2 regions of the Massilia sp. LMS1-1-1.1 genome follow, and region 2 is predicted to be linked to the other one. Evidence: predicted binding sites of a transcription regulator. Region 2 holds the regulator's gene; the other holds the start of a gene.
What was found. Region 2 encodes FNR, which switches genes on or off when oxygen is low (the NO sensors DNR and NnrR bind a similar motif). Its sites were predicted from a motif close to TTGATNNNNATCAA; they were not measured.
Positions count from the first base shown of each region.

Region 1: a site for FNR is predicted at 3,029-3,042, ahead of MRBLMS1_RS25560 (serine protein kinase). Genes of this name have one in related genera too.

Region 1 covers NZ_JBFPNG010000056.1:192,617-198,216, forward strand. The annotation lists gene MRBLMS1_RS25545 (catalase) at 1-1,207, shown strand, start outside; gene MRBLMS1_RS25550 (hypothetical protein) at 1,291-1,623, opposite strand; gene MRBLMS1_RS25555 (S1 family peptidase) at 1,791-2,972, opposite strand; gene MRBLMS1_RS25560 (serine protein kinase) at 3,231-5,186, shown strand; gene MRBLMS1_RS25565 (DUF444 family protein) at 5,189-5,600, shown strand, end outside.
Region 2 covers NZ_JBFPNG010000023.1:764,390-769,989, forward strand. The annotation lists gene MRBLMS1_RS18465 (response regulator) at 1-1,905, opposite strand, end outside; gene fnr (fumarate/nitrate reduction transcriptional regulator Fnr) at 2,145-2,903, shown strand; gene MRBLMS1_RS18475 (FixH family protein) at 2,907-3,431, opposite strand; gene ccoG (cytochrome c oxidase accessory protein CcoG) at 3,578-4,960, opposite strand; gene ccoP (cytochrome-c oxidase, cbb3-type subunit III) at 4,965-5,600, opposite strand, start outside.

The sequences.
Region 1 (5,600 bases), on a different contig from region 2:
TGGAGAAGTGGGCAAGAAAACGCCGATGTTCGCGCGCTTTTCCACGGTGGCCGGCGAACGGGGCGCGGCGGACGCGGAACGCGACATCCGCGGCTTCGCCCTGAAGTTCTACACGGAAGAAGGCAACTGGGACCTGGTCGGCAACAACACGCCCGTCTTCTTCATGCGCGACCCCTTGAAATTTCCCGATCTGAATCACGCCATCAAGCGTGACCCGCGCACGGGCTTGCGCAGCGCCAACAGCAACTGGGATTTCTGGACTTCGCTGCCCGAAGCCCTGCACCAGGTCACGGTGGTGATGAGCGACCGTGGCTTGCCGCGCAGCTTCCGCCACATGCACGGCTTCGGCAGCCATACTTTCAGCTTCCTGAATGCGCAAAACGAGCGTTTCTGGGTCAAGTTCACCTTGAAAACCCAGCAAGGAATTCAAAACCTGACGGACGCCGAAGCGGAAGAACTGGTCGGCAAGGACCGCGAAAGCTCGCACCGCGACCTGTACGACAGCATCGAAAACAAGGATTTCCCCCGCTGGACCCTGTACGTGCAGATCATGCCGGAAAAAGAGGCAGGCACGTATCACCTCAATCCGTTCGACCTGTCGAAAGTATGGCCGCACGGCGACTATCCGCTGATCGAAGTGGGCGTGCTGGAGCTGAACCGCAATGCCGACAACCATTTTGCGGAAGTGGAACAGGCGGCCTTCAACCCGGCCAACGTGGTGCCCGGCATCAGCTTTTCTCCAGACAAGATGCTGCAAGGCCGCTTGTTCTCGTATGGCGACGCGCAGCGCTACCGGCTTGGCGTCAACCACAGCCATATCCCTGTCAACGCGCCGAAATGCCCGTTCCACAGCTACCACCGCGACGGCCAGATGCGGGTCGACGGCAACATGGGCGGCACCCTGGGCTATGAACCGAACAGCGAGCAGGAATGGGCCGAGCAGCCCGACTTCCGCGAGCCGCCATTGAGCCTGGAAGGTGCGGCCGACCACTGGAACCACCGCGTTGACGAGGATTACTATTCGCAGCCGCGCGCCCTGTTCCGCCTGATGACCGCGGCGCAGCAGCAAGCCTTGTTCGACAACACGGCGCGCGCCATCTCGGGCGCGTCGGAGCAAGTCAAACAACGCCACATCGGCAACTGCACCCTGTGCGACCCCGCCTATGGCGCGGGCGTGGCCGAAGCGATCGGCCGCCTGAGCAAGTAAGGCAAGCTGATAAACGATGCGGAAGACCTGGCAACAGGCCTTCCGCCGCAGCGATCCACGGCAAGGCGAGGCCCACTTGCTGTCTACCAGCGCTGGATATCGATCTGGCCCGTGATGCTCGTTTCCACCGGATAACCCTCGACCTGCGACGGCACGCGCCGCTTGACGGACGAGTCGCGCAGATACACGACGAGCGCATCCTTGCCCACGGCTGTCTGCCCCACGCTGACGCCTTCCACGCCGTCGATGGCCATCAGCGCCCGCTCGTTGCGCCGCTTTGCCGCTTCCAGCCGGCCCTGGGGCGCGGCAGGAGCATATTGCCCCATGCCCTGTCCAGGCGTCTCATCCGGCAAATACGGCATGGCGGCGTCCTCGAAGACGCCATACGGCGATTGTGCGAATTTACTGTTTGACATGGCACACCCTCCTGATGCCTTCCATGATACACCCGGCCATCGGGCGCCGCAGCGCCGTTCGCCGGGCACATGGCGGCTGCCGCTCATACCATCATCATCGTGCAAAAAACAGCCTTATACAAGGACGAGGCGGCGCAACACCAGCGCCGCGCCGTCCCCTCGAGCGTTCAAGTGTACAAATTGATGTCGAGCGCCACCACCACCCGCCGCATCTGGTTGGCAAAGGTGATGTTATTGCCGCCAGCAAACAGCAGGCCGACGGGATTGCGCTGCTGGTTCCAGGTCCAGATGGACGAGCCGGAATCGCCGCCCGCGCTGAACGCCCCGCTCACGCCCGTGATGGCGATCTGGTCCTGGAACAGCGCGATCCTGCCTCCGCCGTAATTGACGTTGATGGTGGCGCCCAGGCCCGTGATGCGGCCTTGCGTCAATTGCGTCGTGCGGCCCGACTTGCCGACCATCATGCCCAGCGCGGGCGCCACCAGCGCATTGCTGATGCGGAAGTACGCAGGCACGCCGCCGCTCAGATAGACCAGTTCGGGACGCACCCTGTCTGGCCAGGCCCAGCCGGTGGCGCAATCGACGAAATTGACGCCGCCGCTGAAATTGATGGGCACGAAACGTTCGAGCACGGCCACCTGGTCTTGCGGGCAGCGGCCGCCGTCGATGGGGCCAGGCTGCACGATGCAGTCGTTGAACACGCCGCCGTTGGAATTGGCCAGCACGTGATTATTGCTAAGAATCATGAGGCGGCTGTTGCGCGGCGCGCTGCGCCCGACGGCCAGGCAGCCGATGGTGCCGGCCGTGATGCGGAAATGCCCGACCGACACGCCGCCCGGCGCCGGGCGCAAGCGGAAACGGTGCGGCTGCGCGTCGATCACGCCCGTGACGACGATATTGACGGGCACCCTGTCGCTGGACACGGCGCGCACGCCCATGGCGCCCACGATGGCGGCCTTGGCGCGGTCGACGGAAGTGGGCTCGGCCACGTACAGGGTCAGGGCCGGCAAGCCCGGCTCGCCGGACGAGCTGTCGCTGGCGCCCTCGCCCAGGCCGATGGACACGCCCTGGATATTGCCGCCGTCGCTGAAGGCATCGGCCGCGCGCACGCCGGCCGCCTGGGAGATGGACTGGCGCATGCCGTCTTCGATGCTGCGCTTGATTTCCAGCAATTCCATGCTGACGCCGCTCAAGGCGTCGGGCATGTCCGAGACGGACGCGCTCTCGATCGTATTGTCGTCTTCGCCGGGGGCGGCAAATTGGCCGACGGCCTCTTCATCGTCCGCGCTTTGTCCCCTGCCGCTGCCGCCAGGCGGGGCGCTGAAACCATTCTCGTTGCCGATCATCATGCTCTCCTCGTGGGTCGTTCCGAAACACCAGTGTGGGCTGGCTGCGCAGACCGGTATTGATCTGGATTGAATCGCGCTGACACGCGGCTGCCTTGGCCCAACGGGGGGGCAGCGAGGATAAAAATAGTTCCATCGTCAAGGTTGAGCGAGATCAGGCGTGCGGGCAGAGGCGGCGCCGTATACTTGGCTGGCAGGCTGGAATTGGGCCTGCTCCACGGCAGCAACGGTATGGATGGGGGAACAATGACGAGCCCTGGTATGACACGCCAATCCGACGACGCGCCTGCGGACCAGCATGCCGGTTTTATGCACGGCATGGCGGCCTGGGCGGAAAAACACCGCATCAGTCCCTGGCGCGGCAGTTTTGCCGACTTCATCGAGCAAATCCTGCCCGGCCGCGCGGCCCTGTTGACACGCAGCGCGCACCAGTACCTGTGGGACATGATGCGCTGGAACGGCCAGACGGACGGTGCCGGACGTTTCCGCTGCCGCCTGTTCGACGACGAGCTGTTCGGCATCGACGAGGCGATCGACCGGGTCGCCGCCTATTTCAAGGCGGCCGCCGCCGGCTCGGAAGTGGGCCGGCGCATGCTGCTGTTGCTGGGCCCGCCGTCGGGCGGCAAGTCGACCATGGTAATCCTGCTCAAGCGGGGGCTGGAAGAATACAGCCATAGCAGCGAAGGCGCGCTGTACGGCATCGCCGGCTGCCCCGTGCACGAATCGCCGCTGCATCTGGTGCCGCACAGCATGCGCGCCGACTTTCGCGCCAGCTATGATGCCGAGCTGCACGGCGAACTGTGTCCCCATTGCCGCGCCCGCCTGGAAGAACAGTACGCGGGCGACTTCCTGCGCATGCCCGTCGAGCGCATCCACCTGTCCGAGGCGGACCGCTGCGGCATCGGCACGTATGCGCCGCACGATCCCACCACGGCCGACCTGGCCGACCTCGTGGGTTCCGTCGACCTGTCGAAAGTGGCGCAGTACGGCGACGAAGGCGACCCGCGCGCCTGGTCGTGGTCCGGCGCCGTGTATGCGGCCAGCCGCGGCATGCTGGAAATGATCGAGATCCTCAAGGTCAAGCGGGAATTCCTCTATTTACTACTAACCCTGACGCAGGAAAAGAATGTCAAGGTGTCGCGCTTTCCCCTGATTTACCTCGACGAGACCATCCTCGCGCACACGAATCTGGCCGAATTTCGCAAATTCCTGCAAGAAAGCGAAAACGAGGCCTTGCTCGACCGCATGGTCATCGTGCAAGTGCCGTACACGCTCAATTACCGCGAAGAAGCGCGCATTTACCGCAAGCTGATCCAGGCGGCCGCGCCCGCCTTCCGCGATGTGCACCTCGATCCGCACGTGCTGCATGCGGCGGCCGTGTTTGCCATCCTCAGCCGCTTGCCCGAGGGCGAAGACAAGGAGGCCGAGCTGGTCAAGAAACTGCGCGTGTATGCCGACGAAGACGTCGACGACTTGCAGCATGCCGATATCCGCCGCGTGCGCGAGCGCGACAAGGCGCCCGACGAAGGCCTGTCGGGCGTGTCGCCCCGTTTCGTCATCAATGCCCTGTCGCACGCCATCATTTCCGCCCAGCGCAACAGCCTGTCCACCATGGACGTGCTGCTGGCCCTGAAAGATGGCATCGAAAGCGATGCGCGCATCGAACCGCGGCGCAAGCGCAAGTGGGTCGATTACCTGGTGCTCACGCGCAAGGATTTTTATAACCGCTGGGTCAAGGCCGACGTGCACAAGGCCCTGTTCGTGTCGTTCGAGCAGGAAGCGCAAGACTTGCTGAACAAATATCTCGATGAAGTCGAAGCCATGCTCGACAATCGCCAGATCCGCGACCCCATCACCAGCGAAGAACGCCGTCCCGACGAGCGCTTCCTGCGCGCCGTGGAAGAGAAAATCCACATCAGCGACTCGGGCAAGCAATCGTTCCGCCAAGAAGTGGTACGCAAGGCCATGAGCGCCTTCAAGCGGGGCGAGGCGTTTGGCCTGGGCAGCCATGCGCAACTGCACGACGCCGTCCAGCAATATCTGTTCGAACAGCGGCGCGACGTGCTGCGCCTGGTGGGCTCGGCCAAGCGGCCCGATGACGACGTGCGGGCCAGGATCTCCGCCGTCGAGCAGCGCCTGGTCGACGAATATGGCTATGACGCCCACAGCGCGCGCGAAGCGCTCAATTACGTGACCACCTTGCTGGCGCAGGAATAACCATGGCCGCCACGACCTCGCCAGGCAGCGGCAAGCACGATAACCCTGTGGGATCGTCCGCGCCGGGCCTGGCCCAACCCTGGTACGGGCTGTTCTCGCGCGGCGCGCGCGACTGGCTGCGCCACAACCAGAAAGTGCGCGACGCCGTGCAGGCGCACTTGCCCGAGCTGATCGCCACGCCTGACCTGATCGGCGGGCCGCAGCAGCGCACGGTGCAAGTACCCATGCATCTGCTCGAACATGCGCGTTTCCGCCTGGCACCCGCGCGCAACAGCGTGGGCGCGGGCCAGGGTGACGGCCAGCCCGGCGATATCCTGCGGGCGGCCCGTCCCGCCGCCACGGGCGGGGACGGAACGCAAGGCGAAGGCGGCAATGGCGAGGGGGCCGTGCGCCTGCTGCTCGAGTTTACCATCG
Region 2 (5,600 bases):
ATCGTCGGCCACCAGCAGGCGCAGCTGGCCCAGCGCTGGCGTGCGCCGCGTTTCGGCCGGCTGCGCCAGCATCTCGAACGGCACGCTGAACCAGAAGCGGCTGCCCTTGCCTTCGCTGCTGGCGACGGCGATGTCGCCGCCCATCATGTGGATCAGCTGCTTGCTGATGGCCAGGCCCAGGCCCGTGCCGCCGAAGCGCCGCGTGATGCTCTGGTCGCCCTGTGAAAACGCGGCAAACAGCTGCTGTTGCTGCAGTTCCGTCATGCCGATGCCCGTGTCGCGCACTTCGAAGCGCAGCCAGGCGCGGCCGCTCTCGCTCTTGCTCTCGGCCAGGCTGACGGCCACCACCACTTCGCCGCTCTCCGTGAACTTGATGGCGTTGCCGGCCAGGTTGACGAGGATTTGCTGCAGGCGCTGGGCGTCGCCCACGAGGCGCCGCGGCACGTCGGGCTCGACGGCGATGGCCAGTTCCAGCTCCTTTTCGCCCGCATTCATCGTCATCGTCGTGGCCAGGGTATTCATGACTTCGTCGAGGTCAAATTCGACGGGCGACAGTTCCATGCGGCGCGCCTCGATCTTCGAATAGTCGAGCACGTCGTTGAGAATGCCCAGCAGCGACTGGCCCGCCACGCGCACCATGGTCAGATACTTGCGCTGTTCCGTGTCGAGCTTGGTATTACCCAGCAAATACACCATGCCCAGCACGGCATTGAGGGGCGTGCGGATTTCATGGCTCATGTTGGCCACGAAATCGCTCTTCGCGCGGTTGGCCGCCTCGGCCCGGTCGCGTTCCTGCTCCAGTTCCGCCGCGCGCGATTCGAGTTCCTGCTGCAGGCGGTCGCGCTCGCTCATCAGGCCGTTGAACGCTTCCGTCAGTTCGCCGATCTCGTCGCGCTGCTGCACCGGCACGGGGGTGAAACGGCTGCCGCTGGTGCGCAGGGCCAGCAGGGTGTTGCGCAGGCGCACCAGCGGCGATAGCAGGCGCACGGTGACCCAGCCCAGCACGGCGGCGGCCAGCAGCGAAGCGAGGATGCTCCACAGCACCAGCCGGTACAGCACGCCATCGAACGGTTCGAAGGCATCCGCGACGGGCAGCGAGGTGGCCAGCAGCCAGTTCACCGATTTCAGGCGCTTGAAGCTGTTGACGGCCTTGATGCCGCGGCTGTTCGTGCTGACCATGCTGCCTTCGCCATCTTCCTTCAGCAGCTGGGTCGTCGTCAGGTTGGCGCTCGGCTGGCGCGGCTGCAGCAAACGGCTGGTATCGGGATGCAGCACGTAGCGCGGCACGGCGCCGCGCGTGAGGATGAAGTAATAGCCGCTCTTGCCGATCTTTTCCGAGCGCAGACGCCCCAGCAGGTTGTCCTTGTACAGGCGCAGCACGCCGATCACCACGCCGGCCACCTGGCCATCGGCGGCCAGCACGGGCGCCACCATCTGCACGATGGGCATGCCGCTCGATTTGCCGAGCATCGGTTCGGTGATCATGGGCTGGCGCGTGCGCAGCACGGTCTGGAAATACTCGCGCTCGGCAACGTTGATGCCCGTGCGTCCCGCCACTTCCGGCATGTCGGCCACGACGGCGCCCTGCGCGTCGAGCACCAGCACGTCGTCGAACAGCACCAGCATCGAGCGGCGCGAATAGTATTCGCGCAATTGGGCCGGCTGGGCCATCAGTTCCGGCGGCTGCTGCCTGGCCGTCAGGGTGACGATCTGCAGCAGCATGCCCAGCTTGTCGTCGAGCTCGGCAGCGGTGCGGCTGATCAGGGATGACTGCTGGCTCAGCAGTACTCGGGTGAAGTCGTCGCGCATGTGCTGCACCTGTATCATGGTGACCAGCGCGATCATGGCGATCGAGGTCAGGCTGGTGGCCAGCGCGACTTTTGCTTTGATGCCGAGAGGCTTCATGATTTCCTTTTCAGTACCGGGCGGCACAGGCGGCAGATAATGCTGTCAGGAATTTTCCTATCAATACCCCAGCTTGGCAAGCGCCGCCGCACAAAAGCCCCTACCCGCATGGGCTTTTGACGATGTTGCCATATAATTAAAGTCGGAACGTCGTTTATTCAGCGAAATTGCGGTGAAATTGGCACACGGCAACCCGGTATGCAGTAAACTTGTTGTTGCATTTTCTAAAAGGTACCGACATGACTGAAGCGCTAATCACTCCAACCTTGCCCACAGTGAACGTGGAAGCGTTGCGTGCGCGATGCTCGACCTGCAGCATGCATCAATTGTGTCTGCCGATGGGCCTCGATATGGGCGACATGGACAGGCTGGACCAGATCATCGGCCGCCGCCGCAAGATCGTGCGCGGCGCCTCGCTGTTCCGCATCGGCGACTCGTTCCAGAACCTGTACGCGATCCGCCTGGGGCACTTCAAGACCTACCAGATCAATCCGGGCGGCGAGGAGCAGGTGACGGGTTTCCAGATGGCCGGCGAACTGCTGGGCATGGACGCCATCAGCGCCGACCGCCACCACTGTAATGCGGTGGCGCTGGAAGACAGCGAAGTGTGTGAAATCCCGTTTTCCAGCCTGGAACAATTGCTGGGCAATATGCCGACTCTGCTGCGGCATTTCCACCGCATGATGAGCCAGGAAATCACGCGCGAGCAAAGCGTGATGCTGTTGCTGGGCAATATGCAGGCGACGCAGCGCTTTGCCGCCTTCATCGTCAACCTGGCGTCGCGCTATGAGGCGCGCGGCTATTCGAGCAGCAAATTCCAGCTGCGCATGTCGCGCGAGGAAATCGGCAACTACCTGGGCCTGACCATCGAGAGCGTCAGCCGTTTATTGTCGAAATTCAAGAAGGAAGGCTGGCTGCGCGTGTCGAACCGCGAGATCGAGATCTTGCAGCCTGCTAAGCTGAAAGCCATTACGGCAGGCACGGACGTCTGCAAATAAGCTTTATAGCTCTTCATCCGCATGCAGCGCGATGCTGCGCTGCACGGGCCAGGTCCAGATGCCGGACAGGCGCCACTCGCGCTTGTCGTTTTCCACCAGCACTTGCCAGCGGCTGCGCTCGAGCATCGGCAGGGGCACCGAGAAATTTCCGGCCGCATCGGGCTGCACCAGCAGCTTGATATCCTTTTCCGGCAGGGTCGCATGCGCCAGGTGCAGCTGCAGCGGTCCCTGATAAGCCTTGCCGAAGCTGTGCACGGAACCGGTCAGGCGCGCTTGCGCCACGTCGTACGACAGGCTCGTATCCATGGCCAGGTCGCTGGCGATCGTGTCGCGCTTCAAATCCTGATTGATCGCCTTGCCCTGCTTGTAATAATCGCCCACCACCAGCGCATCGGGTTGCGTAAACGCGATATAGCCCATGAAGCTGCCGACGACCACGGACAGGCCGGGACCGATCATCAGCAGCCATGGCCAGCGGTGCTTGTACCACGGTGCAACGGGAGGCTGCAGTTTCAGACTGTCGGACATTTTGTTCTCCTTGGGGTCAGACCCTTTGGGTCTGACCCCAGCTTTTGCTTCTGGGTTGAAAATACAGTAAACCTACCGCATATTGAATGCTACCCCTACGGCGAAATACCGGGGTCGGACCCAGAGGGTCCGACCCCGAATCAACATTACCGCGGCACGATGAAGACCGCGCTTTCACGCACATGCAGCGACGGGTCGTCCAGCGATTGCAATTCGATCGCAATCTTGTTCGACCCCTTCTCGCCCACGCCGTGCGGCACGCGCAGGCGGATCGGCCAGCCCAGCGTTTCCGTCGGCTGCAAGGTCACTTCTTCGCGCGTCAGCAAGGTCAGGCCCGGCAAGCCGGAAGCGCTGATTTTAAAGTGCTGGCTTTGCTCGGACGTGTTCATGATCTGCAGGCGGTAGACGTTTTCGATCATGCCGTCTTCCACTTCGCGTCCCATCGAACCGCGGTCGCGGATCACGTCCATTTTCAGGGGCGTGCGCAGGGCCAGCGAGGTACATACGGCGATGATGATCAGGGCCAGGATGGAAGTGTAGATCAAGACGCGCGGGCGCATGGCGCGCTGGCGTATCTGCTTCGAATTGAAGTTGTTTTCCATCGCATGGTCGGTGCTGTAGCGTATCAGGCCACGCGGCCGCTCGACCTTGTCCATCACGCTGTTGCAGGCATCGACACAGGCGGCGCAGCCGATGCATTCATACTGCAGGCCGTTGCGGATATCGATGCCGGTCGGACACACCTGCACGCACAGGGTGCAGTCGATGCAATCGCCCAGCTTGTCGTTGTGGCCGGCCTTCTTGCTCATGGCGCCGCGTGGTTCGCCGCGCTTGGCATCGTAGGTGATGATCAGGGTGTCCTGGTCGAACATGGCGCTCTGGAAGCGCGCATAGGGGCACATGTATTTGCACACCTGCTCGCGCAGCCAGCCCGCGTTGCCGTAGGTTGCCAGGCTGTAGAACAAGACCCAGAACCATTCCCAGGGACCGAAATTCAAGGTGACCACCGATTGCGCCAGTTCCTTGATCGGCGTGAAGTAGCCGACAAAGGTAAAGCCCGTCCACAGGGCGATGGCGCCCCACACCACGTGCTTGGCCGTCTTCTTGAACGCCTTGCGCACGGACGGGCCCTGCTTGTCGAGGGCCATGCGCGCGCTGCGCGTGCCCTCGATGCGGCGTTCGACCCACAGGAAAATTTCCGTGTATACCGTTTGCGGGCAAGAGAACCCGCACCACACCCGTCCGGCAATGGCCGTGACGAGGAACAACAAATACGCACAGATGATCAGCAGGGCCGCCAGATAGATGAAATCCTGGGGCCACAGCACGACGCCGAAAATGTAGAACTTGCGCGTGGTCAAGTCGAACAGCAGGGCTTGCCTGCCATTCCAGGTCAACCACGGCAAGCCGTAGAACGCGAGCTGGGTAAGCCATACGCATACCCATCGCCAGGTAGCGTAGCGTCCTTTGGCCTCGCGAGGGTAGATCTGCTCGCGGGCCGCATACATCTTGATGACTTGAGGTTCCATTACATCATTTCACGGGCGTCTGAGGATTCGACAGGCTCCAGACATACGCCGACAGCACGTGTACCTTGGATTCGCCGAGGAAATCGCTGAAGGCCGGCATGGTGTTGCTGCGTCCCTTGCGTACGGTTTCCATGATGGTATCGGCGCTGCCGCCGTACAGCCAGACCTTGTCCGTCAGATTCGGCGCACCGAGCATCTGGTTACCCTTCGCATCGGCGCCGTGACAGGCCATGCAGGCGCCAAACTTGGCCTTGCCCAGCACGGACTTGACGGGATCCGAGGTGGAACCGGACAGGCTCAGCACATAATGGGCCACGTTCTCGACATCTTTTTCGGAGCCGAGGGCGGCGCCCATCGGAGGCATCTGACCATTGCGGCCGTGCAGGATGGTGGTCTTGATGATGTCGGGTTCACCGCCATACAGCCAGTCCTTGTCCGTCAGGTTGGGGAAGCCCTTGTTGCCGCGCGCATCCGAACCGTGGCATTGCGCGCAGTAGGTCAGGAACAGGCGCTGGCCGATGGCTTGCGCCTGCGGGTCGGCGGCCACCGTCTTCAAGTCCTGGCTCAGGTACTTGTTGAACAGGGGACCGTAGTCGGCTTCCGCCTTCTTCAGCTCTTCCTCGTACTGGCCCGTCGATTT